DNA from 3 places in the Streptomyces sp. NPDC107559 genome. Region 3 is predicted to be linked to each of the others. Evidence: predicted binding sites of a transcription regulator. Region 3 holds the regulator's gene; each other region holds the start of a gene.
The links. The regulator HrcA, encoded in region 3, represses chaperone genes, less so after heat shock. The targets are predictions, from matches to a motif close to TTNGCACTCNGNNNNNCNGAGTGCNAA.
Positions count from the first base shown of each region.

Region 1: the regulator HrcA is predicted to act here: its motif matches at 8,214-8,240, upstream of groL (chaperonin GroEL).
Region 2: the regulator HrcA is predicted to act here: its motif matches at 3,119-3,145, upstream of groES (co-chaperone GroES).

Region 1 covers NZ_JBVKBD010000004.1:132,770-142,183, forward strand. Annotated here, with positions in the region: gene nagA (N-acetylglucosamine-6-phosphate deacetylase) at 1-619, opposite strand, end outside; gene ACZ7OY_RS15180 (ROK family protein) at 619-1,596, opposite strand; gene ACZ7OY_RS15185 (DUF3263 domain-containing protein) at 1,805-2,053, shown strand; gene otsB (trehalose-phosphatase) at 2,128-2,994, shown strand; gene ACZ7OY_RS15195 (alpha,alpha-trehalose-phosphate synthase (UDP-forming)) at 3,039-4,496, opposite strand; gene ACZ7OY_RS15200 (glucosyl-3-phosphoglycerate synthase) at 4,604-5,548, opposite strand; SAM riboswitch class I at 5,737-5,877, shown strand; gene thrC (threonine synthase) at 5,895-7,178, shown strand; gene ACZ7OY_RS15210 (MoaD/ThiS family protein) at 7,175-7,450, shown strand; gene ACZ7OY_RS15215 (cold-shock protein) at 7,881-8,087, shown strand; gene groL (chaperonin GroEL) at 8,402-9,414, shown strand, end outside.
Region 2 covers NZ_JBVKBD010000005.1:295,600-305,013, forward strand. Annotated here, with positions in the region: gene ACZ7OY_RS18490 (class I SAM-dependent methyltransferase) at 1-1,131, opposite strand, end outside; gene ACZ7OY_RS18495 (polysaccharide deacetylase family protein) at 1,318-2,193, shown strand; gene ACZ7OY_RS18500 (polysaccharide deacetylase family protein) at 2,190-2,999, shown strand; gene groES (co-chaperone GroES) at 3,291-3,599, shown strand; gene groL (chaperonin GroEL) at 3,734-5,359, shown strand; gene ACZ7OY_RS18515 (ester cyclase) at 5,623-6,330, opposite strand; gene ACZ7OY_RS18520 (SDR family NAD(P)-dependent oxidoreductase) at 6,430-7,203, opposite strand; gene ACZ7OY_RS18525 (MOSC domain-containing protein) at 7,402-8,070, opposite strand; gene ACZ7OY_RS18530 (LysR family transcriptional regulator) at 8,151-9,047, shown strand.
Region 3 covers NZ_JBVKBD010000001.1:599,770-609,183, forward strand. Annotated here, with positions in the region: gene hemW (radical SAM family heme chaperone HemW) at 1-626, shown strand, start outside; gene ACZ7OY_RS02455 (DUF3097 domain-containing protein) at 716-1,522, opposite strand; gene ACZ7OY_RS02460 (MBL fold metallo-hydrolase) at 1,557-2,519, opposite strand; gene hrcA (heat-inducible transcriptional repressor HrcA) at 2,685-3,701, shown strand; gene dnaJ (molecular chaperone DnaJ) at 3,702-4,841, shown strand; gene ACZ7OY_RS02475 (nitronate monooxygenase) at 5,009-6,085, shown strand; gene ACZ7OY_RS02480 (16S rRNA (uracil(1498)-N(3))-methyltransferase) at 6,082-6,822, shown strand; gene ACZ7OY_RS02485 (VOC family protein) at 6,839-7,231, shown strand; gene ACZ7OY_RS02490 (hypothetical protein) at 7,363-7,896, shown strand; gene ACZ7OY_RS02495 (S41 family peptidase) at 7,942-9,414, shown strand, end outside.

The DNA.
Region 1 (9,414 bases), on a different contig from region 3:
CGACGGTCGCGCCCGCCTCGATCGCCTCCACCGTCTGCTCGTAGGTCGCGTCCGTGTGGCCGATCGCCGCGATCACCCCGTGCTCGGCCAGCAGGCGTACGGAGTCGATGCCGCCCGGCAGTTCGGCGGCGAGGGTGACCATCTTCGCGTGGCCGCGGGCCGCGTCGACCAGCTTGCGGACCTCCGCCGGCTCGGGGTCGCGCAGCAGCGCCTCGGAGTGCGCGCCCTTGCGGCAGGGCGAGATGAACGGGCCCTCGAAGTGGATGCCCGCGATGTCGCCCTGTTCGGCCAGCTCGGACAGCAGTCCGGCCTGCCGGGTGAGGATGTCCATGTCGTCGGTGACGGTGGAGGCGACGAGGGTGGTGGTGCCGTGCCGGCGGTGGGCGCGGACGGCCGTCAGGACGTCCTCGGCCGGGCCGGAGAAGGACGCGCCGCCGCCTCCGTGGTTGTGGATGTCGACGAAGCCGGGGACCAGCCAGTGGCCGCTGACGTCCACGGTCTCCGCGTCGGCCGGGGACGGGCCGGTGATCCGGGTGCCCTCGACGAAGACTCGGCCGCCGTCCACGGTCCCGGTGGGCAGTACCACCCGGGCGCCGGCGAGCACCTTCCTAGTGGCCATCAGGCGGTTACCTCCGAGGGGTCAGTGGTGGTCAGGAGATCCCGGGCGAGGAGCCCCGCGCCCAGGCAGCCGGCGGTGTCCCCGAGTGCCGCGGGGACGATCGACGGAAGCTTCTGGAAGGTGACGCGCTGCCGGACGGCGTCCCGCAACGGTGTGAACAAGGTTTCCCCCGCCTCGGCGAGTCCGCCACCGATGATGATCGTGCGGGGGTCCAGCAGGGTGAGCGCGGTGACCAGCCCGTCGGCGAGCGCGTCGAGGGCCGTCCGCCAGACCCGGACGGCGTTCGGGTCGCCGGACGCGACGGCCTTCGCGCAGTCGGCCGCGTCGGCCTCCGGCTGTCCGCAGGCGGCGGCCCATGCCTCGCTGACCGCCGACGCGGACGCGTAGCGCTCCAGGCAGCCGCGCTGCCCGCAGGGGCACGGGGTGCCGCCGGGCCGTACGACGACATGACCGATCTCGCCCGCGAAGCCGTGGGCGCCCGCCTCCACCCGGCCGTCGAGGCCGATGGCGCCCGCGATGCCGGTGCCGAGCGGGACGAACAGGAAGCGGTCGGCGCCCCGGCCCGCGCCGATGCGGCCCTCGGCCAGTCCGCCGGTGCGCACATCGTGCCCGAGGGCGACGGGGATGCCGCCGAGCCGCTCGGTGAGCAGGTCGCGCAGGGGTACGTCGCGCCAGCCGAGGTTGGCCGCGTAGGCGGCGATGCCCTGCTGCTCGTCGACGATGCCGGGGACGGCGACGCCGGCGGCGGCCGCGGGCTCGCCGAAGTGCCGCTCGCCGTGGTCGCGCAGCTCCGCGGCGAAGTCGAGGATGCCGTCGACGACCGCGTCGGGTCCGTGCTCGCGGCCGGTGGCCCGGCGCGCCCGGTGCAGCAGCACGGGGGGTCCGGACGAAGTCCCCCCGGACGGCGTGGTGTCCGCCCCGACCAGAGCGGCCTTCATCCCGGTGCCGCCCACGTCGAGGGCGATGACATGTCTCACGGAGACAGTGTGACCCGTGGACCCAAGAGAGGTCTAGTCCACTTGCGCGGTATAGACCTTTATTCGGCAAACGGACGAGCGGACGGCGCAATCGGGGCAAAGAGCGGCGCGGCGCGGCCGACGGAGCGGACCGGGACGATCGCGGTGTGTCCCGGTCCGGACCTCGCCGCACTCCCGCCCGGCCGCCGGGAACGGTTACGGTGCCGTCATGGACGACGACCAGGACCGCGGTGCCGCCCTCGGCCGCCGCGAACGGGACATCCTCGCCCTGGAGCGCCGGGGTTTCCCCGGCCCCGGCGCGAAGGAACGCGCCATCCGCGAGGAACTCGGCCTGGCGCCCGTCCGCTACTACCAGCTGCTCAACGCCCTGCTCGACGACGCGCGGGCCCTCGCCGAGGACCCGGTCACGGTGAACCGGCTCAGACGGGTGCGGGAGTCCCGGCGGGCCGAACGGTGAGCGCGGACCGGCCGGTCGCCCCCGGGTCCGACGAGTCAGGGGTGCGGCCGCCGCCCCGTGGATAGGGTCGCCCTATGGGCAGCCATGACACGCACTCCCCGCACCCCGCACGGTCCCTGCCGACCCCCACGACCCCGGCGGGCCGCGAAGCGCTGGACGCCATCCTCGCCCGCCCGGAGCGCTCGGTGATCGGGCTCGACTTCGACGGCACGCTCGCGCCGATCGTGGCGGACCCCGAGCAGGCCCGTGCGCACCCGGACGCGGTGCCCGCGCTCGCCGCCCTCGCGCCGCGGGTCGCCGCGGTCGCGGTCGTCACCGGCCGGCCCCCCGCGGTGGCCGTACGGAACGGCGGCTTCGAGGCGATGCCGGGCCTGGACCACCTCGTCGTGCTCGGCCACTACGGCGCCGAACGCTGGGAGGCCGGCACCGGCGCCGTCATCGCCCCGCCGCCGCACCCCGGCGTCGCGGCCGTACGGGCCGAACTGCCGGGCTTCCTGGACGCGATCGGGGCCTGGAAGGGCACCTGGATCGAGGAGAAGGGCCGGGCCCTCGCCGTCCACACGCGCCGGGCCGAGGACCCGGGGGCCGCCTTCGAGGCGCTGCGCGCCCCCCTCGCCGAACTCGCCGCCCGCCACGGCCTGATCGTCGAGCCAGGCCGCATGGTCCTGGAACTGCGGCCGCCGGGCATGGACAAGGGCGTCGCCCTCACGGAGTACGTGCGCGAGATCGGCGCCGAGTCCGTCCTCTACGCCGGCGACGACCTCGGTGACCTCCCCGCCTTCGCCGCCGTCGACAAACTCCGCTCCGAGGGCGTCCCCGGCCTCCTGGTGTGCAGCGGCAGCGACGAGGTGGCCGCCCTGCGGGAACGCTCCGACCTGGTGGTCGACGGCCCCGAGGGGGTCGTGGACCTGCTGCGCGCGCTGTCCGCCCACCTCGGCTGACGGCTTCGGCCGCCCGGCGGCGGGCCGGGCGGCCGTGCGGGCCGTCAGCCGCGCAGGGCGGTCAACTGCTCCAGGAACCACTGGGCCGGCGGCAGCGCGGTCGCCGCGGCGGCCAGCCGCTTCGTGCGCTCCGCCCGCTCGGGCACCGGCATCACCAGCGCCTCGTGCAGCGCCCGCGCCGTCCCCGTCACGTCGTACGGATTGACGGTGATCGCGTCCTCGCCCAACTCCTCGTACGCCCCCGCCTCCCGTGACAGCACCAGCGCGCACCCCTCGTCGGAGACGACCGGCACCTCCTTGGCGACCAGGTTCATGCCGTCCCGGATCGGGTTCACCAGGGCCACGTCGGCCAGCCGGTACGCGGCCAGCGAGCGCGCGAAGTCGTCCTTCACGTGCAGCACGACCGGCGTCCAGCCGGGCGTCCCGTACCCGGCGTTGATCTCGTCCGCCAGCCGTTGCACCTCGGCGGTGTACGCGCGGTAGACGGCGAGGTCCTGCCGGGAGGGGTAGGCGAAGGCGACGTGCACGACCCGCTCCCGCCACTCGGGGTGGTCGTCGAGCAGCTGCCGGTAAGCCAGCAGACCGCGCACGATGTTCTTCGACAGCTCGGTCCGGTCCACCCGCACGACCGTCCTGCGGCCCTCGCCGATCTCCGCCCGCAGCGCCGCCATCCGCTCGCCGACGTCGGCCCGGTGGGCGCGCTCGCGCAGGAAGTCGGCGTCGGCGCCGAGGCCGTGCACGCCGATCACCGTGGTGCGCTGCGCGCCGCCGCCGGGCGGTGCGTGCTCGACCGTCCCGGGCCCCTCGCCCTCCGGCCGGGCCGGACGGATCAGCTCGCGGTCCACCTCGCCCGCGCAGTCCAGGAAGGCGCCCGCCCACCGCCGGGTGAGGAAGCCCAGCCGGTCCGCGCCGAGCATGCCCCGCACGATCTGTTCCCGGATGTCGTCCGGCAGCATCCGGAAGTAGTCCGGCGGCGCCCACGGGGTGTGCGAGAAATGGCCGATACGCAGGTCGGGGCGGAGTTCGCGGAGCATGCCCGGCACCAGCGTCAGGTGGTAGTCCTGGACGACCGCCGTCGCCCCGTCGGCCGCCTCCTCGGCGAGCGCCTCGGCGAAGGCGCGGTTGTACCGTTCGTACGCCACCCACCGGCGCCGGAACTCCGCGTCGAAGACCGGCTCCAGCGGGGTCTGGTAGAGCATGTGGTGGACGAACCAGAGCACCGAGTTGGCGATGCCGTTGTAGGCGTCGGCGTGCACGTCGGCCGGGATGTCCAGCATCCGCACGCCCGGCTCGCCCGCGCCGCGCCGCACCGCCTCGCGGTCGCCGTCGGACAGGGCGGAGCACACCCACAGCGCCCCGGCGTCGGGCCCGATGGCCGACAGGCCCGAGACCAGCCCGCCGCCGCCCCTGCGGGCGTGCAGCGAGCCGTCCTCGCCCACCTCGTACGAAACCGGGCCGCGGTTGGACGCGACCAGCACCTCAGCAGTGTGCGTGGAAGCCATACGCCTCAACCTAGCCCGGCCCGGAAACGCTCAAACGTGCGGAAGGCCCACAACAGTCCGGAAACATTTGTATACGACCCCTTCGGGAACGTCACCCCGTGCACCCGTCAGGCCACCTTGCGTGACCTGTACTCGGCGATCTCGGCCATCGGCGGCCGCTCCTCCGTGTCCACGGAGTACGTGCGCGGCTCGAAGCCGTCCCGGCCCCGCTCGAACTGGGTGAGAGAGGGCCGGATCAGATGCCCGCGGGCCATCCGCAGCTGCGCGGTGCGGTAGATGGCGGCGGCCATCCGGCCCAGTGCCTGCCCGTCCTGGTGGCGGTGCTTGCGCACCCCGACGTCCACCTGGGCGAGCGCGTCGAGGCCCACCAGGTGCAGCGAGTCGACCAGCATGCCCAGCTCCACCCCGTACCCGACCGGGAAGGGCAGCTGTTCCAGCAGGGAGCGGCGGGCCGCGTACTCGCCGCCGAGCGGCTGCACGAACCCGGCCAGCTGCGGCCAGTGCATGTTCAGCAGCGGACGGGCCATCAGCTCGGTGACCCGGCCGCCCTGGCCGGCCGCCCCGCCCAGCGGGCGGTCGTACATGGCCTTGACCAGGTCGACGTCCGGATCGGTGAGCAGCGGGCCCACGATGCCGGAGACGAAGTCGGAGGAGAACTCCCTGAGGTCGGCGTCGACGAAGCAGACGATGTCCCCGCCGGTGACCAGGAGGGACCGCCACAGCACCTCGCCCTTGCCGGGCACGGCCGGGATCCGGGGCAGGATGGCGTCGCGGTGGACGACCCGGGCGCCCGCGGCCGCGGCCACCGCCGAGGTGCGGTCGGTGGAACCCGAGTCGACGACGACGATCTCGTCGACGAGCGGGACCTGCTGCATCAGGTCGTGCCGGATCACGGAGACGATGTCACCGACCGTCTCCTCCTCGTTGAGTGCGGGCAGGACGACGGAGACCGACTGGCCCCGGGCGCGTTTCGCGGCGAGGATCTTGTGGAGCGGGCGGTCGCTGACGGACCAGGAGCGTGTGCTCAGCCAGCGCTCGACTTCTTCCAGCACAGCGGCGGCTCCTTCTGCGTTCTGCGTGCTCGCGGCGGGCGTGGACGCCCGCCGCGACAGCGGCTGACGGGCACGGGTATCTCGCGGTTCGGACGACTCTCTCAACTGTCGGGGCCTTCGGTTACAGTCTTGAACAACGCGGATGACCATCGCATGTCCAGGGTGGCCGACCGCTGAAAACTTCATACCGCTCATCCAGAGGGGCAGAGGGATACGGCCCGATGAAGCCCCGGCAACCCTCCAGTCGGTTTCTCGTTCACGCGAGGCTCCCGGCTCGGGAAGGTGCCAAATCCGTCTCACGGCGAAGTGCGTCGTGAGGAAGATGAGGAGAAAGGGCCTCGCCTCCATGGCTGCGCAGACTGCTGTAAGCACCACGAACCCCGTCGATCTGGGCTCCGCCGCGGCGCTCTCCTGCCGCGAGTGCGGACACCGCGTGCCCCTCGGCCCGGTCTTCGCCTGCGAGGAGTGTTTCGGCCCGCTCGAGATCGCCTACGACTTCTCGCGGTACGAGACCGAGGAGCTGCGCAAGCGGATCGAAGCGGGACCCGCGAACATCTGGCGCTACGCGCCGCTGCTGCCCGTCCCCGCGGACGTGGCGGACAAGCCCAACCTCAACCCCGGCTGGACCCAGCTCGTCAAGGCCGACAACCTGGCCCGCGAGCTCGGTGTCACGGGCGGGCTGTACGTGAAGGACGACTCCGGCAACCCGACGCACTCCTTCAAGGACCGGGTCGTCGCCCAGGCCCTGGAGGCCGCGCGCGCCTTCGGCTTCACCACCCTGTCCTGCTCCTCCACCGGCAACCTGGCCGGCGCCGTCGGCGCCGCGGCCGCCCGTGCCGGTCTGCGCTCCTGCGTGTTCATCCCGCACGACCTGGAGCAGGGCAAGATCGTCATGGCCGCGGTCTACGGCGGTGAACTCGTCGGCATCGAGGGCAACTACGACGACGTGAACCGTTTCTGCTCGGAGCTGATCGGCGATCCGGCGGGCGACGGCTGGGGCTTCGTCAACGTCAACCTGCGGCCGTACTACGCGGAGGGTTCCAAGACCCTGGCGTACGAGATCTGCGAGCAGCTCGGCTGGCGGCTGCCCGACCAGCTGGTCGTCCCGATCGCCTCCGGCTCCCAGCTCACCAAGATCGACAAGGGGCTCCAGGAGCTCATCAAGCTCGGACTGGTCGAGGACCGGCCGTACAAGATCTTCGGCGCCCAGGCGGAGGGCTGCTCGCCGGTGTCCGTGGCCTACAAGGCCGGCCACGACGTCGTACGGCCCCAGAAGCCGCACACCATCGCCAAGTCCCTCGCCATCGGCAACCCGGCCGACGGGCCGTACGTCCTCGACATCGCGCGCCGCACGGGCGGTGCCGTGGAGGACGTGACGGACGAGCAGATCGTGGACGCGATCAAGCTGCTGGCTCGGACCGAGGGGATCTTCGCCGAGACGGCGGGCGGGGTGACGGTGGGCGTGACCCGCAAGCTCATCGAGAACGGCCTGCTCGACCCGGCCCTGACGACCGTCGTGCTGAACACCGGTGACGGTCTGAAGACCCTCGACGCGGTCGCCGGCACCGGTCTGACCGCGACCATCCGCCCGAACCTGGACTCCTTCCGAGAGGCTGGCCTCGCATCATGAGCGTCAACGTCCGCATCCCCACCATCCTGCGCACCTACACCGGCGGCGCCGCCGAGGTGAGCGCCCAGGGCGCGACCCTCGCCGAGGTCATCTCCGACCTGGAGAAGAACCACACCGGCATCGCCGCCCGCGTCCTGGACGACCAGGGCAAGCTGCGCCGGTTCGTCAACGTGTACGTGAACGACGACGACGTCCGCTTCGAGCAGGGGCTCCAGACGGCCACTCCGGACGGCGCCGGCGTCTCCATCATTCCGGCGGTCGCCGGAGGCTGATCATTACCTTCGGTAACCTCGGTTACCGAGTGTTCATAGAATTGCCCCCTCCGCGAGAGAAGCGGAGGGGGCAATTCTGTGTGATTGAGCGCGGTAGAGTTGGGGAAGCAGCTCCCGATTCCGGGGTTTGCGACCTTGACGACCTGCCGCACGGGCGACGAGAAGTAGCCAAAGTGGGCAGGTGTTTTGCGCCTTTCGCCCCCAATGCCCGGCCCAAGTTGCCCTGAAACAAGGCGAATTGCTGCTGTTCCGTGGACTCGTCGTGCCCGGATTTCTCGTCCGATTGACCTGTTGCAGACGGCAGTTGGACAGATACATTCAGCCGCGGTCGACGCGTTCCGGCGCACGCCCCCGTCCCATGGGGGGTGAGGTCTGACCCGGATCCGCGAAGTGTGGATCTGTGCAAGGGCCAGTAATAGGGGAGTTAGGCATGGCTCAGGGCACCGTCAAGTGGTTCAACGCGGAGAAGGGGTACGGCTTCATCGCGGTCGACGGTGGTGCGGACGTGTTCGTCCACTACAGCGCGATCCAGATGGACGGGTACCGCACCCTGGAAGAGGGCCAGCGGGTCGATTTCGAGATCTCGCAGGGTCAGAAGGGGCCGCAGGCGGACATGGTCCGGCTGGCGGCCGGCTGAAGCACGCGCCGACTTATTGCAGCGACGTTCTTCTGTTCTTCGCCGAAGGGCTCGCATCCCGTGGGGTGCGAGCCCTTCGGCCTGTCCGGGTGCCGTCGCTCGCGACCTGCGGATCACCCGAGGGCGCTTGCACTCGGCAGGGGCGAGTGCTAATCATTGCGTTAGCACTCTGAAGGTGAGAGTGACAACGAAGGACCGGGTCGGTGAGGCCCGCAGGCCGGGTGGGGCAAGGAACCACGAGGCGTGCGAGCCGTCCGTCGCGGGCGCCAGCGCGGTCCGGAGCAATCCACCCCAGTCCGGGAGGACCACTTCACATGGCCAAGATCATCGCGTTCGACGAGGAGGCACGGCGCGGCCTCGAGCGCGGCATGAACCAGCTCGCGGACGCCGTGAAGGTGACGCTCGGCCCCAAGGGCCGCAACGTCGTCCTCGAGAAGAAGTGGGGCGCCCCCACGATCACCAACGATGGTGTCTCCATCGCCAAGGAGATCGAGCTCGAGGACCCGTACGAGAAGATCGGCGCCGAGCTGGTCAAGGAAGTCGCCAAGAAGACGGACGACGTCGCCGGTGACGGTACGACCACCGCGACCGTCCTCGCCCAGGCGCTCGTCCGCGAGGGTCTGCGCAACGTGGCCGCGGGTGCCAACCCGATGGCCCTCAAGCGCGGCATCGAGAAGGCCGTCGAGGCCGTCTCCGGCGCCCTGCTCGAGCAGGCGAAGGATGTCGAGACCAAGGAGCAGATCGCTTCCACGGCCTCCATCTCCGCCGCCGACACCCAGATCGGCGAGCTCATCGCCGAGGCGATGGACAAGGTCGGCAAGGAAGGCGTCATCACCGTCGAGGAGTCCCAGACCTTCGGTCTGGAGCTGGAGCTCACCGAGGGTATGCGCTTCGACAAGGGCTACATCTCGGCGTACTTCGCCACCGACATGGAGCGGATGGAGGCGTCGCTCGACGACCCGTACATCCTGATCGCCAACTCCAAGATCGGTTCCGTCAAGGACCTGCTCCCGCTCCTGGAGAAGGTCATGCAGTCGGGCAAGCCGCTGCTGATCATCGCCGAGGACGTCGAGGGCGAGGCCCTGTCGACCCTGGTCGTCAACAAGATCCGTGGCACCTTCAAGTCCGTCGCCGTCAAGGCCCCGGGCTTCGGTGACCGCCGCAAGGCGATGCTGAACGACATCGCCATCCTCACCGGCGGCGAGGTGATCTCCGAGGAGGTCGGCCTCAAGCTGGAGAACGCGACCCTGGACCTCCTGGGCCGCGCCCGCAAGGTCGTCATCACCAAGGACGAGACCACGATCGTGGACGGCGCCGGCTCCGCCGA
Region 2 (9,414 bases), on a different contig from region 3:
CGCCCCCGCCACCCGGGTGAGGAACACCGTCGCCGCGTGCGGCCCCTGCGGCTTGACCTTGCGCCGCAGCTCCTCCGGTTCCACCGCCGACCCGCGCTTCTTGACGGTCAGCACCCCGACCTCCCGCTCCCGCAGCAGCGCCTTCAGCCGCTTGACGCTGAAGTGGAGCTGGTCGGTGATCTCGTACGCCGAGGCGTACACGGTCGGGCGCAGTTCGTCCGACGTCACGTACGCGATCGTCTCGTCGAGGAGGCCGCCGCCGACCTCCTCGGCCACCTCCGCCACCAGATGGGCACGGATGACGGCGCCGTCGGGCTCGTACAAGTAGCGTCCGACGGAACGGACCCCGGGGTCGGGCAGGCCGCGGGAGAGCAGGGTGCGCGGGCCGGGCAGCAGGGTGGAGCGCACCGCCCCCGGGCTCGTCCCGAACCACAGCACCGCCTCCTTCACGTCCCCACCGTCCGAGATCCACTCGGCCTCCGCCTCGGCGGGCACCGCCTCGTGCGGAATGCCGGGCGCGACCTTCAGCGCGGCACGCGGGGCCGCCAGGGCCGTCCGCACCGCCCAGGACAGCGGCGGCGAGTACGCCTCCGGATCGAAGATGCGGCCCCGCCCGCCCCGGCGCGCCGGGTCCACGAAGACGGCGTCGTACGACGACACGTCCACCTCCGTGACGTCCGCCTCCCGCACCTCGATCAGGTCGGCGAGCCCCAGCGCCTCGGCGTTCGCGCGCGCCACGGCCGCCGTCGTCGGGTCGCGGTCCACGGCCAGGACCCGGATGCCGGCGCGGGCCAGCGCGATCGCGTCGCCGCCGATGCCGCAGCACAGGTCCGCGACCGAGGTCACGCCGAGCTCCTCGAACCGCCGCGCGCGGTAGGCGGCCACCGTCGCCCGGGTGGACTGTTCCACCCCGTTGGGCGTGAAGAACATCCGCTCCGCGTCCTCGGCCGCGAACTTCGCCGCCGCCCGCTGCCGCAGCCGGGCCTGGCCGAGCGCCGCCGACACCAGGTCGGCAGGGTGCTCGCGGCGCAGCCGGGTGGCGACGGCGAGTTCGTCGGCCGGGGCGGTGTCGCGGACCTCGTGGAGGAGGGCGCGGCCTTCGGGCGTGAGGAGGGCGTCCAGGTCGTTCACCGGCTCATTGTGGGCCAGTCGGTGGACGGCGCGCCTCCGGTGGCGGTGTCGGGCCCGGCCGGCGGCCCTGGGCTGGGAGGATCCGGCAACATGCGAGTAGTCGTACAAGCTGAAAAAAATGCTTTTGTTGGGACTTTGAGAAGCTCCCGGATCTCCAGGGTTTCCCGCGTCTGCCGGGGCTCCCGGATCCGCGGCGGTATCGCCACGCTCGCCGTCGCCGCCTCGGGCTGTGCGCAGGGCGGCGGGGCCGCCCAGGTGCGCCCGGCCCCCGGACAGCAGGGGCTCCAGGCACCCCCGGCCCGCGCCCTCGACGCCTACGCGGGCCGGCTGCGCGCCGAGTACGCGGCACGGGTGGCCGCGTCCCGGCGCTGGGGCCTGGCCCGGGTCCCGCTGACACCCCCGGCGCCGCCGGCGAGGAAGCCGCGGATCACCGCTCGCGACGGCTTCGAGGTCGACGGCCGGCGGGAGCGGAACCTGCCCCCGGTCTTCACCACGATCCCCACCAAGAAGAGGATCGTCTTCCTCACCATCGACGACGGCGCCGAGAAGGACCCGGCGTTCCTGCGCATGATGAGCGAGCTGAAGATCCCGTACACCGCCTCCCTCAGCGACTACCTGATCAACGACGACTACGGCTACTTCAAGAAGATGCAGCGCAGCGGGGTGGTCCTGAACAACCACACCCTGCACCACCCCTACCTCCCCGGACTGTCCTACGAGGAACAGAAGCGCGAGATCTGCGGCATGCAGGACGTGATCGAGCGTCAGTACGGCAGGCGCCCGACCGTCTTCCGCCCGCCCTACGGCAACTGCAACCGGGACACCCTGGTCGCCGCGAAGGCCTGCGGCATCAAGTACGCCCCGATCTGGGACGAGGAGGTCTTCGTCGACCACTGGGAGTACCGCGAGTGGGACCAGGACCTGCACCCCGGCGACATCGTCCTGACCCACTTCCGGGGCCGATCCGACTGGCGGGGCACCATGCCCGACATGATCCGCCGGTTCCTCCGGAAGGTGACCGACAAGGGCTACGCGGTGGCCCGCCTGGAGGACTACCTGTGAGGCTGCGGGCGCTGACCGCGGGAGTGCTGGCGTCGGCCGTACTGCTGCTCACCGGCTGCGCCCAGTCCGTCGACCCGATCGAACGGCTGGGCAGGAAGGCGGCCCAGGGGGTGCGACCGCACGGCCCTGGCGCCCGACAGGCGTACCGCCACTGGGGTCTGTCGGCCCCGCTGGCCCAGGCCCCCCGGCGGGCGGCCCGGCCGCTCACCGCCACCGCACCGGGCCTGCCGACGGTGGTCGACCGGGTCAGGACCCACGACCGGGTCGTCTTCCTCACCTACGACGACGGCGCCGAACGCGACCCCCGGTTCGTCGACATGGTCCGCGAACTGCGGCTCCCGGTCAGCATGTTCCTCACCGACAGCGTCGCCGGACCGGGGTACGGCCACTTCGCCCGGCTGCGCTCGGTCGGCGCGAGCCTGCAGAACCACACCCTCGACCACCCGTCCCTGCGCGGACTGCCGTACGTCGGCCAGCGCGCGGAGATCTGCGGGCAGCAGGAGAAGCTCAGGACCCGCTTCGGCCTGCGCCCGCGGCTGCTCCGGCCGCCCTACGGGACGTACGACCACGCCACCCTGCGGGCCGCCGCCCGGTGCGGTATCTCGACGCTGGTGCTGTGGCGGGTGTCGATGGGCGCGGCCGGCCTGACGTACACCAGGGGTTCGCACCGGCTGCTCCCCGGCGACATCGTGGCCGTCGGCCCGGACGAGACCCCGGCCCCGACCCTCAGGAAGCGCACCACCCACCTGCTGCGCCGGATCCAGGAACAGGGACTGACGGTGGCTCGGCTGGAGGACTACGTGTAGCGCGGCCGCGCGCGAACCGTCTCGCGCGCGAACCGTCTCGAGTGCGGCGGACGGCATCACCCGCCGAGCCCCGCGCCGCCGCCGGCCGGGCGCGAAAAACCGCGCCGCGCCGTCCGCAATTGGCACTCCGCTTGACCGAGTGCTAATCGCGGTCATAGTCTCGGCTCTGGCACTCCCCCCTGGAGAGTGCCAACACGCGACGGGCAGGTCCGGCACCCGCGACGACGGATCCACCTGGTCGCCACCTCAGACAGTTAACCCCGTGAGATCTCCGAAGGGGGAGGTCGGATCGTGACGACCACCAGCTCCAAGGTTGCCATCAAGCCGCTCGAGGACCGCATTGTGGTCCAGCCGCTGGACGCCGAGCAGACCACGGCCTCTGGCCTGGTCATCCCGGACACCGCCAAGGAGAAGCCCCAGGAGGGCGTCGTCCTGGCCGTGGGCCCGGGCCGCTTCGAGAACGGCGAGCGTCTTCCGCTCGACGTCAAGACCGGCGACATCGTGCTGTACAGCAAGTACGGCGGCACCGAGGTGAAGTACAACGGCGAGGAGTACCTCGTCCTCTCGGCTCGCGACGTCCTCGCGATCATCGAGAAGTAGTCACCTCGCTTCCTCGCGAAGCACTTTGTTTTGAACTGCGCCCCTGGCCCCCGCGACCATTAATCAGCCGGGCGTCGGGGGCGCAGTCGTTCACCCTGATTCACCTCGAGATTTCCGAGAGGGCAAACGCTCCCATGGCGAAGATCCTGAAGTTCGACGAGGACGCCCGTCGCGCCCTCGAGCGCGGCGTCAACAAGCTTGCCGACACGGTCAAGGTGACGATCGGCCCCAAGGGCCGCAACGTCGTCATCGACAAGAAGTTCGGCGCCCCGACCATCACCAACGACGGCGTGACCATCGCCCGTGAGGTGGAGATCGAGGACCCGTACGAGAACCTCGGCGCCCAGCTGGTGAAGGAGGTCGCCACCAAGACGAACGACGTCGCGGGTGACGGCACCACCACCGCCACGGTGCTCGCCCAGGCGCTCGTGCGCGAGGGCCTCAAGAACGTCGCCGCCGGTGCCTCCCCGGCCGCCCTGAAGAAGGGCATCGACGCCGCGGTCAAGGCCGTCTCCGACGAACTGCTCGCCTCGGCCCGCCCGATCGACGAGAAGTCCGACATCGCCGCCGTGGCCGCGCTGTCCGCCCAGGACCAGCAGGTCGGCGAGCTCATCGCCGAGGCCATGGACAAGGTCGGCAAGGACGGTGTCATCACCGTCGAGGAGTCCAACACCTTCGGTCTGGAGCTGGACTTCACCGAGGGCATGGCCTTCGACAAGGGCTACCTGTCGCCGTACTTCGTGACGGACCAGGAGCGCATGGAGGCCGTCCTGGAGGACCCCTACATCCTCATCAACCAGGGCAAGATCGCCTCCATCCAGGACCTGCTGCCGCTGCTGGAGAAGGTCATCCAGACCAACTCCTCCAAGCCGCTGCTGATCATCGCCGAGGACGTCGAGGGCGAGGCCCTGTCGACCCTGGTCGTCAACAAGATCCGCGGCACGTTCAACGCCGTCGCCATCAAGGCCCCCGGCTTCGGCGACCGCCGCAAGGCGATGCTGCAGGACATGGCGATCCTCACCGGCGCCACGGTCATCTCCGAGGAGGTCGGCCTCAAGCTCGACCAGGTCGGCATCGACGTGCTGGGCTCGGCCCGCCGCGTGACCGTCACCAAGGACGACACCACGATCGTGGACGGTGGCGGCGAGACCGCCGACGTGCACGGCCGCGTCGCCCAGATCAAGGCCGAGATCGAGAACACGGACTCCGACTGGGACCGCGAGAAGCTCCAGGAGCGCCTCGCGAAGCTGGCCGGCGGCGTGTGCGTGATCAAGGTCGGCGCCGCCACCGAGGTGGAGCTGAAGGAGAAGAAGCACCGTCTGGAGGACGCCATCTCCGCGACCCGCGCCGCGGTCGAGGAGGGCATCGTCTCCGGTGGTGGCTCCGCGCTGGTCCACGCCGCCAAGGTCCTGGAGGGCAACCTCGACAAGACCGGCGACGAGGCCACCGGTGTCGCCGTGGTCCGCCGCGCGGTCGTCGAGCCGCTGCGCTGGATCGCCGAGAACGCCGGCCTGGAGGGCTACGTCATCACCTCCAAGGTCGCCGACCTCGACAAGGGCCAGGGCTTCAACGCCGCCACCGGCGAGTACGGCGACCTGGTCAAGGCCGGCGTCATCGACCCGGTGAAGGTCACCCGCTCCGCCCTGGAGAACGCCGCGTCCATCGCCTCCCTCCTCCTGACGACCGAGACCCTGGTCGTCGAGAAGAAGGAAGAGGAGGAGCCGGCCGCCGCCGGTCACGGTCACGGCCACTCCCACTGACGCACCCCGTTGACCCCGGCGGGTCCTGACCCGGCACCGGCGGCCCCCGACAGGGACACCGCCGACTGCCCCAGGCCCGCCCACTCCGCCCCGCCCCGCCGCAACTCGCCGCGGCGGGGCGGAGTGCTGTCCGGCGGAACTCGCGACCTCGGCGGCACCCGACCCGTACCGCCACCGAGCAGCGCGGCGCGGCGGAAGCCCCCGTTCCCTGTGACAGGGAACGGGGGCTTCGCCCCTCGCGGGTCCGTACGGAAACCGACGGCTCAGTTCTCCAGTGCGTCCAGCACTCCCAGCTGCGCCATCAGCCCGAGTCTGTCGTACTGCCACCAGCCCTCGACGAGCTTGCCGTCCTCGCCGCACCGGAAGACGGTCGTGCCCGTCATCGACACCCGCCGGCCGGTGGCCGGGATGCCCAGGAAGTCGCCGCGGTGCGTGCCGTGCCAGGTCCAGCGGGTGCACACCCGGTCGTCCTGGCAGATCTGCTCGTCCATGGTGAACGCGAAGTCGAAGGCGCCCCGCCACATCTCGAACTCGCGCCGCATGTTGTCCAGCCCGAGCGTGTCCTGCTCGTTGGCGGGGTCGTGGTCGTGGTACTGCTCCGCCATCACACTGTTCAACGGAGGCAGTTCACCGGCGGTGGCGATCAGCTCGAAGAGCCTGCGCGCGTTGGCCGCGTACAACTGCTCGTCGCGCACCACCTCGAGATCGGTGAAGGTCGGCATCCCGTCGCAGAGGGCGGCCATCTCCTGGAAGATCCGGTCGGTCTCGGGGAGATGCGAGTTGCGCATCGCGTCCTCGTACGAGGGGAACTCCACGATCTGTACGAAGTGCGCGTCGTCCGACCGGTCCTGGCCGATCAGATCGTGTGTCGCGCTCCGTCTGCCCCTGGTCTCCTCGACCCAGGTGTCCAGCAGCCGGTTCATCTCGTCGAACCGGCTCGTCCTGCACTCGATGAGCTGTACGAACGTCATGACGCCGCCTCCGGCCCCCCTCGGTCCGGTTCCCTCCGGCCATTCTCGCACCGGAGCGGCGACGTCACCTGTCCGGCGCCGGCCGGGCCGCGCCGGCGCTCACTGGGGCCCGTACTTGCGCCCCGTCCGCGAGGTGACACCGCCCAGCAGCCCCCGCGGGGTCACCTTCACCAGGCCCATCAGCACCTTGTAGCGCGGATCGGGGACGGACAGGGTCTTCCCGCGCGCCAGATCGCCGAGCGCCGCCGCGACCAGCTTGTCGGCGTCCAGCCACATCCAGTCCGGGATGTTGTCCGTGCCCATCCCGGCCCGCTGGTGGAACTCGGTCCGCACGAATCCCGGGCACAGCGCCATCAGCCGTACGCCGCTGCCCGCCAGGTCCCGCGCGGCTCCCTGCGTGAACTGCACGACCCACGCCTTGGACGCCCCGTACGTGCCCCGGGGCACGAAGGCCGCGACCGAGGCGACGTTGACGACTCCGCCGCGACCGCGCTCGCGCATCCCGCCGGTCGCCGCGGCCGTCAGCCGCAGCACCGCCTCGCAGTGCACCTTGAGCATCTTCAGCTCGTCGGCCATCGACACGTCGAGGAAACGGCCCTTGTTGCCGAAGCCCGCGTTGTTGACCAGCAGGTCGACGGGGTTCCTGCGGTCGGCGAGCCGGTCCGCCACCAGGTCGATGCCGTCGTCCGACGCGAGGTCCGCCGTGAGCACCTCCGCCTCGATGCCGTGCCGGTCGTGCAGTTCGGTCGCCTGCTCCCGAAGCCGCTTGGTGTCGCGTGCCACCAGCACGAGGTTGTGCCCGTCCGCGGCCAGCCGCCGCGCGAACGCGGCACCGATGCCCGCCGTCGATCCCGTAATCAGAGCCGTTGTCATGGCCCAAGGGTAGTTACCCGGACGCTGTTGGTCCGCTCGGTGCGGCGGACATCGGGACGGCCGGGTCCGCCCGGCCTGCGAGGCTCCCGGACGGTCCGGGTCCGCCCGGCCCACGGGGCTTCCGGACGGTCCGGGTCCGCCCGGCCCACGCGGCCTCCCGGGGTGTACGAGGCTTGTCCGGGGGCGCGTGACGACGGTTCAGGACCGCTGTTGTTCCACGTACTTCCGGGCCGCGGCCAGCGACTCCGGGTGCAGTGCCTCGCCGGCCGGGAGCAGTCGCGGCAGCAGTTCCCGTTCCGTCGTGGACGCCCGGAACTGGAGGGCCACGGTCACGTCGTGGTCCGGCCGGTGCACGATCTCGACCGGATCTCCCGCCCTGATCTCACCGGGCTCGATCACCCGGAGATAGGCGCCCGGGGCACCCTTATGCGTGAACCGTTTCACCCACCTCGACTCACCCAGGTGGCCCTGGAAGGTGCGGCACGGGATCCGCCCGCAGGTCACCTCCAGCACCACCCCGCGCCCGACGCGCCAGCGCTCGCCGATCCGCGCGCCGGACACGTCGACCCCGAGGGTCGTGAGGTTCTCGCCGAACATGCCGTTGGCGAGCGTCCGGCCCAGTTCGCGTTCCCAGTCGTCGAGGTCCTCGCGCGCGACCGCGTACACGGCCTGGTCGTCGCCGCCGTGGTGCCGTCTGTCGCACACCGCGTCCCCGGCCAGCCCGCTCCCGCCGGTCCCCTTCGGCCCGGGGGCGGCCACCCGCACGGGTCCGTCGGCCGGCCGCTTGTCGATGCCGGTCAGGCCCTCCGCCTGATCCGTGTAGGGCACGGCCCGCGGGCGGCCGAGGTTCACCGAGAGAAGCTTCATGGATGCACGCTAATGGGCCCAGCCCCAAAGCGTCGACGCATTATTGGGCGCCGCATCCAAGAACCGCTTATGCTCGAAGGGTGATCGAGGCCCGTCATCTCCGCGTTCTGCGCGCCGTCGCCACCACCGGCTCCTTCTCCGCGGCGGGGCGCGAGCTGGGCTGCACCCAGCCCGCCGTCAGTCAGCAGATGAAGGCCCTGGAGGCGTCGGTCGGCACCCCGCTGCTCATCCGCAGCGGCCGTGAGATGCGCCTGACCCAGGCCGGCGAGGCCCTCGTCCGGCACGCGGCCGGCATCCTCGCCGGACTCACCGCCGCCGAGGAGGAGGTCGCCGCCATCGCCGGTCTGCGCGCGGGCCGGGTCCGGCTGGTCTCCTTCCCCAGCGGCAGCTCCGCCCTCGTGCCCGCGGCCCTCGCCGCGCTGCGCGCCGCGCACCCCGGCACCCGCGTCTCCCTGGAGGAGGCCGAGCCGCCCGAGTCGGTCGAGAAGCTCCGCGACGGCGACTGCGACGTGGCGCTCGCCTTCCGCTACGAGAGCGCGGCGGGCGCGGAGGAATGGGACGACCTCGTCGTACGCCCCCTGCTGACCGACCGCCTGGTGGGCCTGGTGCCCGAGAACCACCGGCTGGCCCGCGCGCAGTCCGTGGACATCGGCGAACTCGCCCGGGAGCCGTGGATCGCGGGCTGTCCGCGCTGTCGCGGGCAACTGGTCGAGGCGTGCGAGAGCGCGGGCTTCACCCCGCGCATCGACTTCGCCACCGACGACTACCCCGCGGTGGTCGGCCTGGTGGGTGCCGGTCTCGGCGTCGCCGTGCTGCCCCAGCTCGCGGTCGAGTCCGTACGTCCCAGAGGGGTGCGCACCGTGACGGTGGAGCCGGCGGTGCGGCGGAGGATCGTCGCGCTCACGCTGCCCGATCTGGCTCAGGTGCCGGCGGTGGCGGCGACGCTGGCGGAGCTGGAGCGCGCGGCCGTCCGCTGAGACGCCGGGAGTGTCGGGGGGCGTCCGCTGAGACGTCGGGACTATCGGGGGGCGTCTGCTGAGACGCCGGGAGCGCCGGGGGCCGTTCGCTGAGACGTCGGAAGCGCCGGGGGTGTCCGCTGAGACACCGGAAGCGTCGGGCGTCCGCTGAATTACCGGAAGCGTCGGCCGTTCGCCGGGGCTCCGGAAGTGTCGGGCGTCCCGGGTTGCCGGGGCACCGCTCAACACGTACGCCGGGGGCGCGCACACAGCTCCCCGGTGGTGGCCGCACTGCTGCCAGGCCATGCCCGCATGTCCATGGCGTTCCGGCTATGGCGTCATGACGTCCGTGCGCCGGTCCGTACGTCAGTCCGTACGTCAGTCCGTA
Region 3 (9,414 bases):
AGACCGACGACGACTGGCGGGCCTCGCTGGAGGCGGCGATCGGGGCCGGGCCCGACCATGTGTCGGCGTACGCGCTGATCGTCGAGGAGGGTACGCAGCTCGCGCGGCGGATCCGCCGGGGCGAGGTCCCGATGACCGACGACGACGTCCACGCCGACCGCTACCTGATCGCCGAGTCGGTGCTGGCTGGGGCGGGCTTCGACTGGTACGAGGTGTCCAACTGGGCGACCTCGCAGGCGGCCCGCTGCCTGCACAACGAGCTGTACTGGCGGGGCGCCGACTGGTGGGGCGCCGGGCCCGGGGCGCACTCGCACGTGGGCGGGGTGCGCTGGTGGAACGTCAAGCACCCGGGGGCGTACGCGGCGGCGCTGGCGTCCGGGCGGTCGCCGGGGGCCGGACGCGAGGTCCTGGCGGACGAGGACCGGCGGGTGGAGCGGATCCTGCTGGAGCTCCGGCTGCGGGAGGGGGTGCCGCTGGGGCTGCTGAAGGAGGAGGGTCTCAAGGCGTCGCGCCGGGCACTGTCGGAGGGGCTGCTGGTGCAGGAGGCGTACGACGACGGGCGGGCCGTGCTGACGCTGCGGGGGCGGCTGCTGGCGGATGCGGTGGTGCGGGACCTGGTGGACTGAAGGGTCACCCCCGCGACGGTGGACCGTAGGGTCGCCCCCGCGACGGCGGGGAGCACGGCCTGCCCGGCCCGGCACACTTCAGGGTGCGTTCAGGGCACGGTCACATGGTCGATGAGACGCTCGACACATCCCAGCAGCTCCGGTTCCAGGTCCTTGTAGGAACCCACGCGCGCGAGGATCGCCTGCCACACCGCGCCCGTGTTGTCCGAGGGCCAGCCCAGCGCCCGGCACACGCCCGTCTTCCAGTCCTGGCCGCGCGGGACCCGCGGCCACGCCGGGATGCCCAGGGACGACGGTTTCACCGCCTCCCAGACGTCGATGAACGGGTGGCCCACCACCAGCGCGTGCTCGCTCGTCACCGACGCGGCGATACGGGACTCCTTGGAGCCCGGCACCAGATGGTCCACCAGGACGCCGAGGCGGGCGTCCGGGCCGGGGGAGAAGGCGGCGACGATCGACGGGAGGTCGTCGACACCCTCCAGGTACTCCACGACCACGCCCTCGATGCGCAGGTCGTCGCCCCAGACCTTCTCGACCAGCTCGGCGTCGTGCCGGCCCTCGACATAGATCCGCCCGGCGCGCGCCACCCGGGCGCGTGCGCCGGGCACGGCGACCGAGCCGGACGCCGTACGGGAGGGCTGTGCGGGACCGCCCGCGGACGGCCGGACCAGCGTCACCACGGCGCCCTCCAGGAGGAAGCCCCGCGGCTCCAGCGGGAACACCCGGTGCTTGCCGAACCGGTCCTCCAGCGTCACCGTGCCCGCCTCGCAGCGGATCACCGCGCCGCAGAACCCGGTCGCGGGCTCCTCGACCACGAGACCGGGTTCGGCGGGGACCTCCGGTACGGGTCCGGGCTTCTTCCACGGCGGCGTCAGGTCGGGTGAGTACGAGCGCATTCGCACGACGATAGGAGAAGTCGTCGGCGCGGTCTCACGACACGCCGAAACGCCGCGCCAGCGCGTCCCGCTGGGCCCGGACGAAGGCCGCGTCCACCACCGCTCCGTGACCGGGCACGTACACCGCGTCCTCGCCGCCCAGTTCCAGCAGCCGGTCCAGGGCGGCGGGCCAGCGAGAGGGTACGGCGTCGGGGCCGGCCTGCGGTTCGCCGGACTCCTCGACCAGGTCGCCGCAGAACACCACCACCGGGTCGCTCGCCACCACCACCGCGAGGTCCCGCGCGGTGTGCCCGGGGCCCACGTCCGCCAGCAGGATCCGCGGGCCGCCGGCCGGCTCCAGGGCCAGGGTGCCGTGCACGGTCCGGTGGGGGCGCACGAGGGCGTCGGCGGCCTCTTCCGCGGCCCGGCGGCCGAGGCCGTTGCGCACCGCGTCCGCACACATCCCGGCGCGATCCACCCCGTAGAAGTCCGCGACCCGGTCCTCGGTCCCGCGCCCGTACGCGCTCCCGCTCCCGCCCGCGTCCCCGTACGCGCTCCCGCCCGCGTCCCCGTACGCGCTCCCGGCCCCGTCCCCGTACGCGCCCCCGTCCCTGGCCTCGCTCCCGCTCGCGCCCGCGCCCCCGCGCCCGTGCGCGTTCGCGCGCTCGTTCCCGCCCCCGTTCCCGCCCCCGTTCCCCGTGACGGCCGCCCCCGGCGGCGCGGGCGGCGCGCCTTCTCCCGCCGCCACCAGTACCGTCGCGCCCGCGAACGCCGCCGCCCCGAAGACATGGTCGAAGTGGGGGTGGGTGAGGGCGAGACGGCGCACCCGGCAGCCGGCGATCGCCTCCGCCTGCCCGCGCAGCCGGGTACCTTCGGCGAGGCTCGACCCGGCGTCGACCAGCAGCGCGGATCCTGCCCCTGTGATCAGTCCCACCGTGCAGTCCCACACCGGCAGCCGGCACCGCCCGACCCCCTCCGCCAGCCGCTCCCACCCCAGCTCTTCCCAAGTCACCGTCATACCGCGACGCTAATGCCGGAAGCGGGCCCGGCACGACGTCGCAGGCCCAGCCTTGCCCGGGGTGTACCCCACGGCCGTACACTGACTCGGGGACCGTTGGCACTCGCGCGCGCAGAGTGCCAGGCGGCAGGCATCAGGGGACGACAGTCTGGAGGTGTGCGCGAGATGCTGAGCGAACGCAGGCTTCAGGTGCTGCGCGCCATCGTCCAGGACTACGTCGGCACCGAGGAGCCGGTGGGCTCCAAGGCGCTGACCGAGCGGCACAACCTCGGTGTGTCCCCGGCGACGGTGCGCAACGACATGGCGGCCCTGGAGGACGAGGGGTTCATCGCCCAGCCGCACACCAGTGCGGGGCGGATCCCCACCGACAAGGGCTACCGGCTGTTCGTCGACAAGCTCGCGGGCGTCAAACCGATGACGGCACCCGAGCGGCGCGCGATCCAGAGCTTCCTCGACGGGGCCGTGGACCTCGACGACGTGGTGGCCCGTACCGTACGGCTGCTCGCGCAGCTGACCCGGCAGGTCGCCGTCGTGCAGTACCCGTCGCTGACCCGGTCGACCGTGCGGCACGTGGAGCTGCTGTCGCTGGCGCCCGCGCGGGTGATGCTGGTGCTGATCACCGACACCGGCCGGGTAGAGCAGCGCGTGGTCGACTGCGCGGCGCCGTTCGGCGAGACCTCCCTGGCGGATCTGCGGGCGCGGCTGAACAGCCGGGTCGCGGGCCGCCGGTTCGCGGACGTGCCGCGGCTCGTGGAGGACCTGCCGGACGCGTTCGAGGCGGACGACCGCGGCACGGTCTCGACGGTGCTCTCCACCCTGCTGGAGACGCTGGTCGAGGAGAACGAGGAGCGGCTGATGATCGGCGGCACCGCCAATCTGACCCGCTTCGGACATGACTTCCCTCTCACGATCCGCCCGGTGCTCGAAGCGCTGGAGGAGCACGTCGTGCTGCTCAAGTTGCTTGGTGAGGCCGGTGATTCGGGCATGACGGTGCGGATCGGTCATGAGAACGCCTATGAGGGACTCAACTCCACTTCGGTGGTCTCGGTCGGCTACGGTTCGGGCAACGAGGCGGTCGCCAAGCTCGGTGTGGTCGGACCGACTCGTATGGATTACCCGGGAACGATGGGAGCGGTACGCGCAGTGGCACGGTACGTCGGACAGATCCTGGCGGAGTCCTGAGTGGCCACGGACTACTACGCCGTTCTCGGCGTGCGCCGCGACGCGTCGCAGGAAGAGATCAAGAAGGCCTTCCGGCGGCTCGCGCGCGAGCTGCATCCGGATGTGAACCCCGATCCGAAGACCCAGGAGCGGTTCAAGGAGATCAACGCCGCTTACGAGGTGCTGTCGGACCCGCAGAAGAAGCAGGTCTACGACCTCGGCGGCGACCCGCTCTCCCAGTCGGGCGGCGCCGGCGCCGCGGGCGGCTTCGGTGCGGGCGGCTTCGGCAACTTCTCCGACATCATGGACGCGTTCTTCGGCACGGCGTCGCAGCGCGGACCGCGCTCGCGCACACGCCGGGGCCAGGACGCCATGATCCGGCTGGAGATCGAGCTGGACGAGGCGGCCTTCGGCACCACGAAGGACATCCAGGTCGACACGGCGATCGTCTGCACCACCTGCAACGGTGAGGGCGCGGCGCCGGGCACGACCCCCCAGACCTGTGACATGTGCCGCGGTCGCGGTGAGGTCTCGCAGGTCACGCGGTCCTTCCTCGGCCAGGTCATGACGTCCCGGCCCTGCCCCCAGTGCCAGGGCTTCGGAACCGTCGTGCCCAACCCGTGCCACGAGTGCGCGGGCGACGGCCGGGTGCGCTCCCGCCGGACGCTGACGGTGAAGATCCCGGCCGGTGTCGACAACGGCACGCGGATCCAGCTGGCCGGCGAGGGCGAGGTCGGTCCCGGCGGCGGTCCGGCCGGCGATCTGTACGTCGAGATCCACGAGCTGCCGCACTCCACCTTCCAGCGGCGCGGCGACGACCTGCACTGCACGGTCACGATCCCGATGACGGCGGCGGCCCTCGGCACGAAGGTGCCGCTGGAGACGCTGGACGGCATGGAGGAGGTCGACATCCGGCCCGGCACCCAGTCCGGCCAGTCGATCCCGCTGCACGGCCGTGGCGTCACCCACCTGCGCGGCGGCGGCCGGGGCGACCTCATCGTCCATGTCGAGGTCCAGACCCCGAACAAGCTCGACCCCGAGCAGGAGCGCCTGCTGCGCGAACTGGCCAAGCTGCGCGGCGAGGAGCGTCCGCAGGGGCAGTTCCAGCCGGGACAGCAGGGGCTGTTCTCGCGGCTGAAGGACGCGTTCAACGGGCGCTGACCCGAGCGGCCGAGGACATGAAGGGCCCGGGGGCTGCCTGCCCCCGGGCCCTTCGTCCGTACCGCGCGTCCGCTCGCGGCCGCGGCCCGTGCCGCACCCGCATGTCCGGCCGCGGGCCGCCGACGGCCCGATTCGGACTTGTCCGGGGGACGTGACAACATGCCGACATGTCCTCCGCACTGACCGATCTCTGCGCGCATCCGATCGTGCAGGCGCCCATGGCGGGCGGTGTCTCCGTGCCGAAGCTCGCCGCCGCCGTCTGCGAGGCGGGCGGACTCGGCTTCCTGGCCGCCGGGTACAAGACGGCCGACGGCATGTACCAGGAGATCAAACAGCTGCGGAGCCTGACGGCCCGACCCTTCGGCGTGAACGTGTTCATGCCGCAGCCGGAGTACGCGGAGACCGGCGCCGTCGAGGTGTACGCGCACCAGCTGGCCGGTGAGGCCGCCTGGTACGGCGTGGAGCTCGGCGACCCGGACAGCGGGCGCGACGACGGCTACGACACCAAGCTCGCGGTGCTGCTGGACAACCCGGTGCCCGTGGTCTCGTTCCACTTCGGGGTGCCGGACCGGGACACGCTGGACGCCCTGCGCCGGGCCGGTACCCGCACGATGGTCACCGCGACCACCGTCGAGGAGGCCCTCGCCGTGGAGCGGGCGGGCGCCGACGCGGTGATCGTGCAGGGCGTGGAGGCGGGCGGACACCAGGGCACCCACCGCGACCTCCAGGAGAACGACGGCTGCGGCCTCGGACTGCTCGCCCTGCTCGCGCAGGTCCGCGAGAGCGTGGGCCTGCCGCTGGTGGCCGCCGGCGGCATCATGCGCGGCAGCCAGATCGCCGCCGTGCTGGCGGCCGGCGCCGAAGCGGCCCAGCTCGGCACCGCCTTCCTGGCCACCGCCGAGTCCGGCGCGCACACCGTGTACAAGCAGGCGCTCACCGATCCGCTGTTCGCCCGCACGGAGCTGACCCGCGCGTTCTCCGGGCGGCCGGCCCGCGGCCTGGTCAACCGCTTCCTGCGCGAGCACGGGCCGTACGCGCCCGCCGCGTATCCCGAGATCCACCACCTCACCGCGCCGCTGCGCAAGGCCGCCGCCCTGGCCGCCGACGCGCAGGGCATGGGGCTGTGGGCGGGCCAGGGCCACCGGATGGCGCGCGAGCTGCCCGCCGGGCGGCTGGTCGAGGTGCTGTGCGCCGAACTGGACGCGGCCCGGGCCGCCTTCTCGCAGGGTGGTGAGGTCCGATGACCGCTCCGGTCTTCGTCGTCGACGACGTCCGCGCCGACGGCGCCGGGCAGTACGTCCTCGACGGCCCCGAGGGACGGCACGCGGTGTCCGTGAAGCGGCTGCGGGCGGGCGAGACGGTCGTCCTCACCGACGGCGCCGGACGCTGGGCCGAGGGCGAGGTGGCCGCCGCCGAGGGCAAGGACCGGCTGGTCGTCGACGTGCGCGAGGTGCACGAGGAGCCGGTGCCCACGCCCCGTATCACCGTCGTACAGGCGCTGCCGAAGGGCGACCGGGGCGAGGTCGCCGTCGAGACCATGACCGAGGTCGGTGTCGACGCGATCGTGCCGTGGGCGGCCTCGCGCTGCATCACCCAGTGGAAGGGCGAGCGCGGGCTGAAGGCGCTCGGCAAGTGGCGGGCCACCGCCCGCGAGGCCGGCAAGCAGTCCCGGCGGGTGCGGTTCCCGGAGGTCGCGGACGCGGCGACGACCCGTCAGCTCGGCGCGCTGCTGGCGGCCGCCGACTTCGCCGCCGTGCTCCACGAGAGCGGAGACGCGCCGCTGGCCGCCGCCGAACTGCCCACCGAGGGCGAGATCGTGCTCGTGGTCGGTCCGGAAGGCGGCGTCTCCCCCGAGGAGCTGGCCCTGTTCGAGCAGGCCGGGGCGCGCCCCTACCGGCTGGGCCCCAGCGTGCTGCGCACCTCGACCGCGGGCACCGCGGCCGCGGCCCTGCTGCTCGGCCGCACCGGACGCTGGTCCTGACCGCAGGGAGGACGCCGTGGAACTCGCCCAGGTACGGCTGCTCGTCACCGACTTCGCCGCCTGTTACCGGTTCTATGCCGACGTACTCGGCCTCAGACCGCAGTCGGGGGCGACGCAGGGGCCGTACGAGAAGTTCGGTCCCGCCGCCGGATCGGCGGGCATCGCCCTCCAGGACCGCGCGACGATGGCCCGGGTCCTCGGAGAACTCGGCGATCCGGCGACCGGCCACCGCTCGCTGGTGGTCTTGCGCGTCGACGACCTGGACGCCTACTGCGCGCAGATCACCGCCCGGGGCGCGACCCTGCTGCACGGCCCGGCCGAGATGACCGAGCGGATGCGGGCCGCCCATCTCAAGGACCCCGAGGGCAACATGGTGGAGCTGCAGGAGTGGCTGTTGTTGCGCGACTGACCCGGTTTCCGCGCGCTCCCCTCACGCCCTGCCCGGTGACCCCGGTACGCCCCCCTCGGCGGCCCCCGCAGGCCCCATCGTGACCGTATGAGGTCTACCGCCCCACGCCCAGGAGTGGCACGCTGCCGTCCATGGGGGCATTGAGGTGGATTTGGGACCGCCCGCGCGGGACGCGGGCGCTGGCCGTGGCGTGGTGCGCGGTGGTCGTCGGCGCGGGTGCCGTGGCGTGCGATCCGGGCGGACTGAGTTCCGCCTCGGTGGCGTACACCACCGACCGGACCGCGACGAAGGAGCTCGAGCGCCGCCAGGTGGACGTGCGCTGGCTCACCTGCACGGCCGCGTTCGGCGACAAGGCGGCCACGGCGAGCGCGAGCACCGTCGCCACCGTCGACTGCCAGGGCCGGACGGACGACGGCCGGGACATCACCGTCACCGGGAAGGTCACCCGGGCCGTGGACGGCGCCTGTGTGCGCGGCGACCTCACCGCCAAGGTGGGCGGCAAGGTGCGCTTCCACGTGAGCGGCCTCGGCGACTGCAGGACCACCCCCTCGCCCGTCGGCGGCGGTTCCGGCGGACAGCACGGTGGGCCGACCGCCACGGTGACCGTCACCAGGACCGTCTGGTGCGTGGACGATCCGCGGTGCCGGCCCGTCCAGGGCAAGTGAACGTCCCTCTGTTCCCGCGCGCCCCTCGCTGCATAGGGTGACCGCGTGACCCAGCCTGCTGCCTCCGCCCCCATGTCGGCGTACCTTCGTTTCCCGCATCTGCACGGCGAGTTGGTGGCCTTCACGGCCGAGGACGACGTATGGCTCGCGCCCCTGGACGGCGGGCGGGCCTGGCGGGTCAGCGCCGACAACATGCCCGTGACCATGCCGCGCATCTCGCCCGACGGCACCACCGTCGCCTGGACCTCCACCCGCGACGGAGCCCCCGAGGTGCACATCGCCCCGGTCGACGGCGGCCCCGCCGAACGGCTCACGTACTGGGGCAGCGCGACGACCAGGGTGCGCGGCTGGACCCCGGACGGCCAGGTCCTCGCCGTCACCACCCAGGGGCAGGCCAGTTCGCGCCGCAGCTGGGCGCGCGCCGTCCCGCTGGACGGCGGACCGGCCGCCGTACTGCCGTACGGGCCCGTCGGGGACGTGGCGTACGGGCCGCACACCGTGCTGCTGTCCGCGCCGATGGGCCGGGAGGCCGCCTGGTGGAAGCGCTACCGCGGCGGCACGGCGGGCAAGTTGTGGATCGACCGCGGCGGCGACGGCGAATTCGAGCGGCTGCACGAGGAGTTGGACGGCAACCTGGAGTTCCCGGTGTGGGTGGGGGAGCGGCTGGCGTTCCTCTCCGACCACGAGGGCACCGGCGCGCTGTACTCCTCCCTCGCCGACGGCTCCGGCCTGCGCCGGCACACCCCCGTCGACGGCTTCTACGCCCGGCACGCGGCGAGCGACGGCCGCCGGGTCGTGTACGCCTCGGCCGGCGAACTCTGGCTGCTCGACGACCTCGACGGGGCCGAGCCGCGCCGCCTCGACGTACGCCTCGGCGGGCAGCGCACCGACCGGCGTCCTTACCCGGTCAACGCCGGCCGCTGGTTCGGCTCCGCCTCCCCCGACCACACCGGGCGCGGCAGCGCGGTCGCCGTGCGCGGTGCCGTGCACTGGGTCACCCACCGGGCGGGACCGGCCCGGGCGCTGGCCGCCCGGCCCGGGGTACGCGCCCGGCTGCCGCGCACCTTCCGCACGGAGGGCGAGGAGTGGGTGGTGTGGGTCACCGACGCCGAGGGCGACGACGCCCTGGAGTTCGCGCCCGCGACCGGCCTCGCCCCCGGCGCGACCCCGCGCCGGATCGCCGCCGGACGGCTCGGCCGGGTCCTGGACCTGGCGATGGCGCCCGACGGCAGCCGGGCCGCGGTCGCCGCGCACGACGGCCGGCTGCTGCTCGTCGAGCGGGAGTCCGGCGAGGTGCGCGAGGTCGACCGCAGCGAGCACGGCGACGTGGAGGGCCTCGCCTTCTCGCCGGACTCCGCCTGGCTCGCCTGGTCGCACCCCGGCCCGAGCCCGCTGGCCCAGCTCAGGCTCGCCAACACCACCGATCTGTCGGTCACCGAGGCGACCCCGCTGCGCTTCCAGGACTACGCGCCCGCGTTCACCCTCGACGGCAGACACCTGGCGTTCCTGTCGACCCGC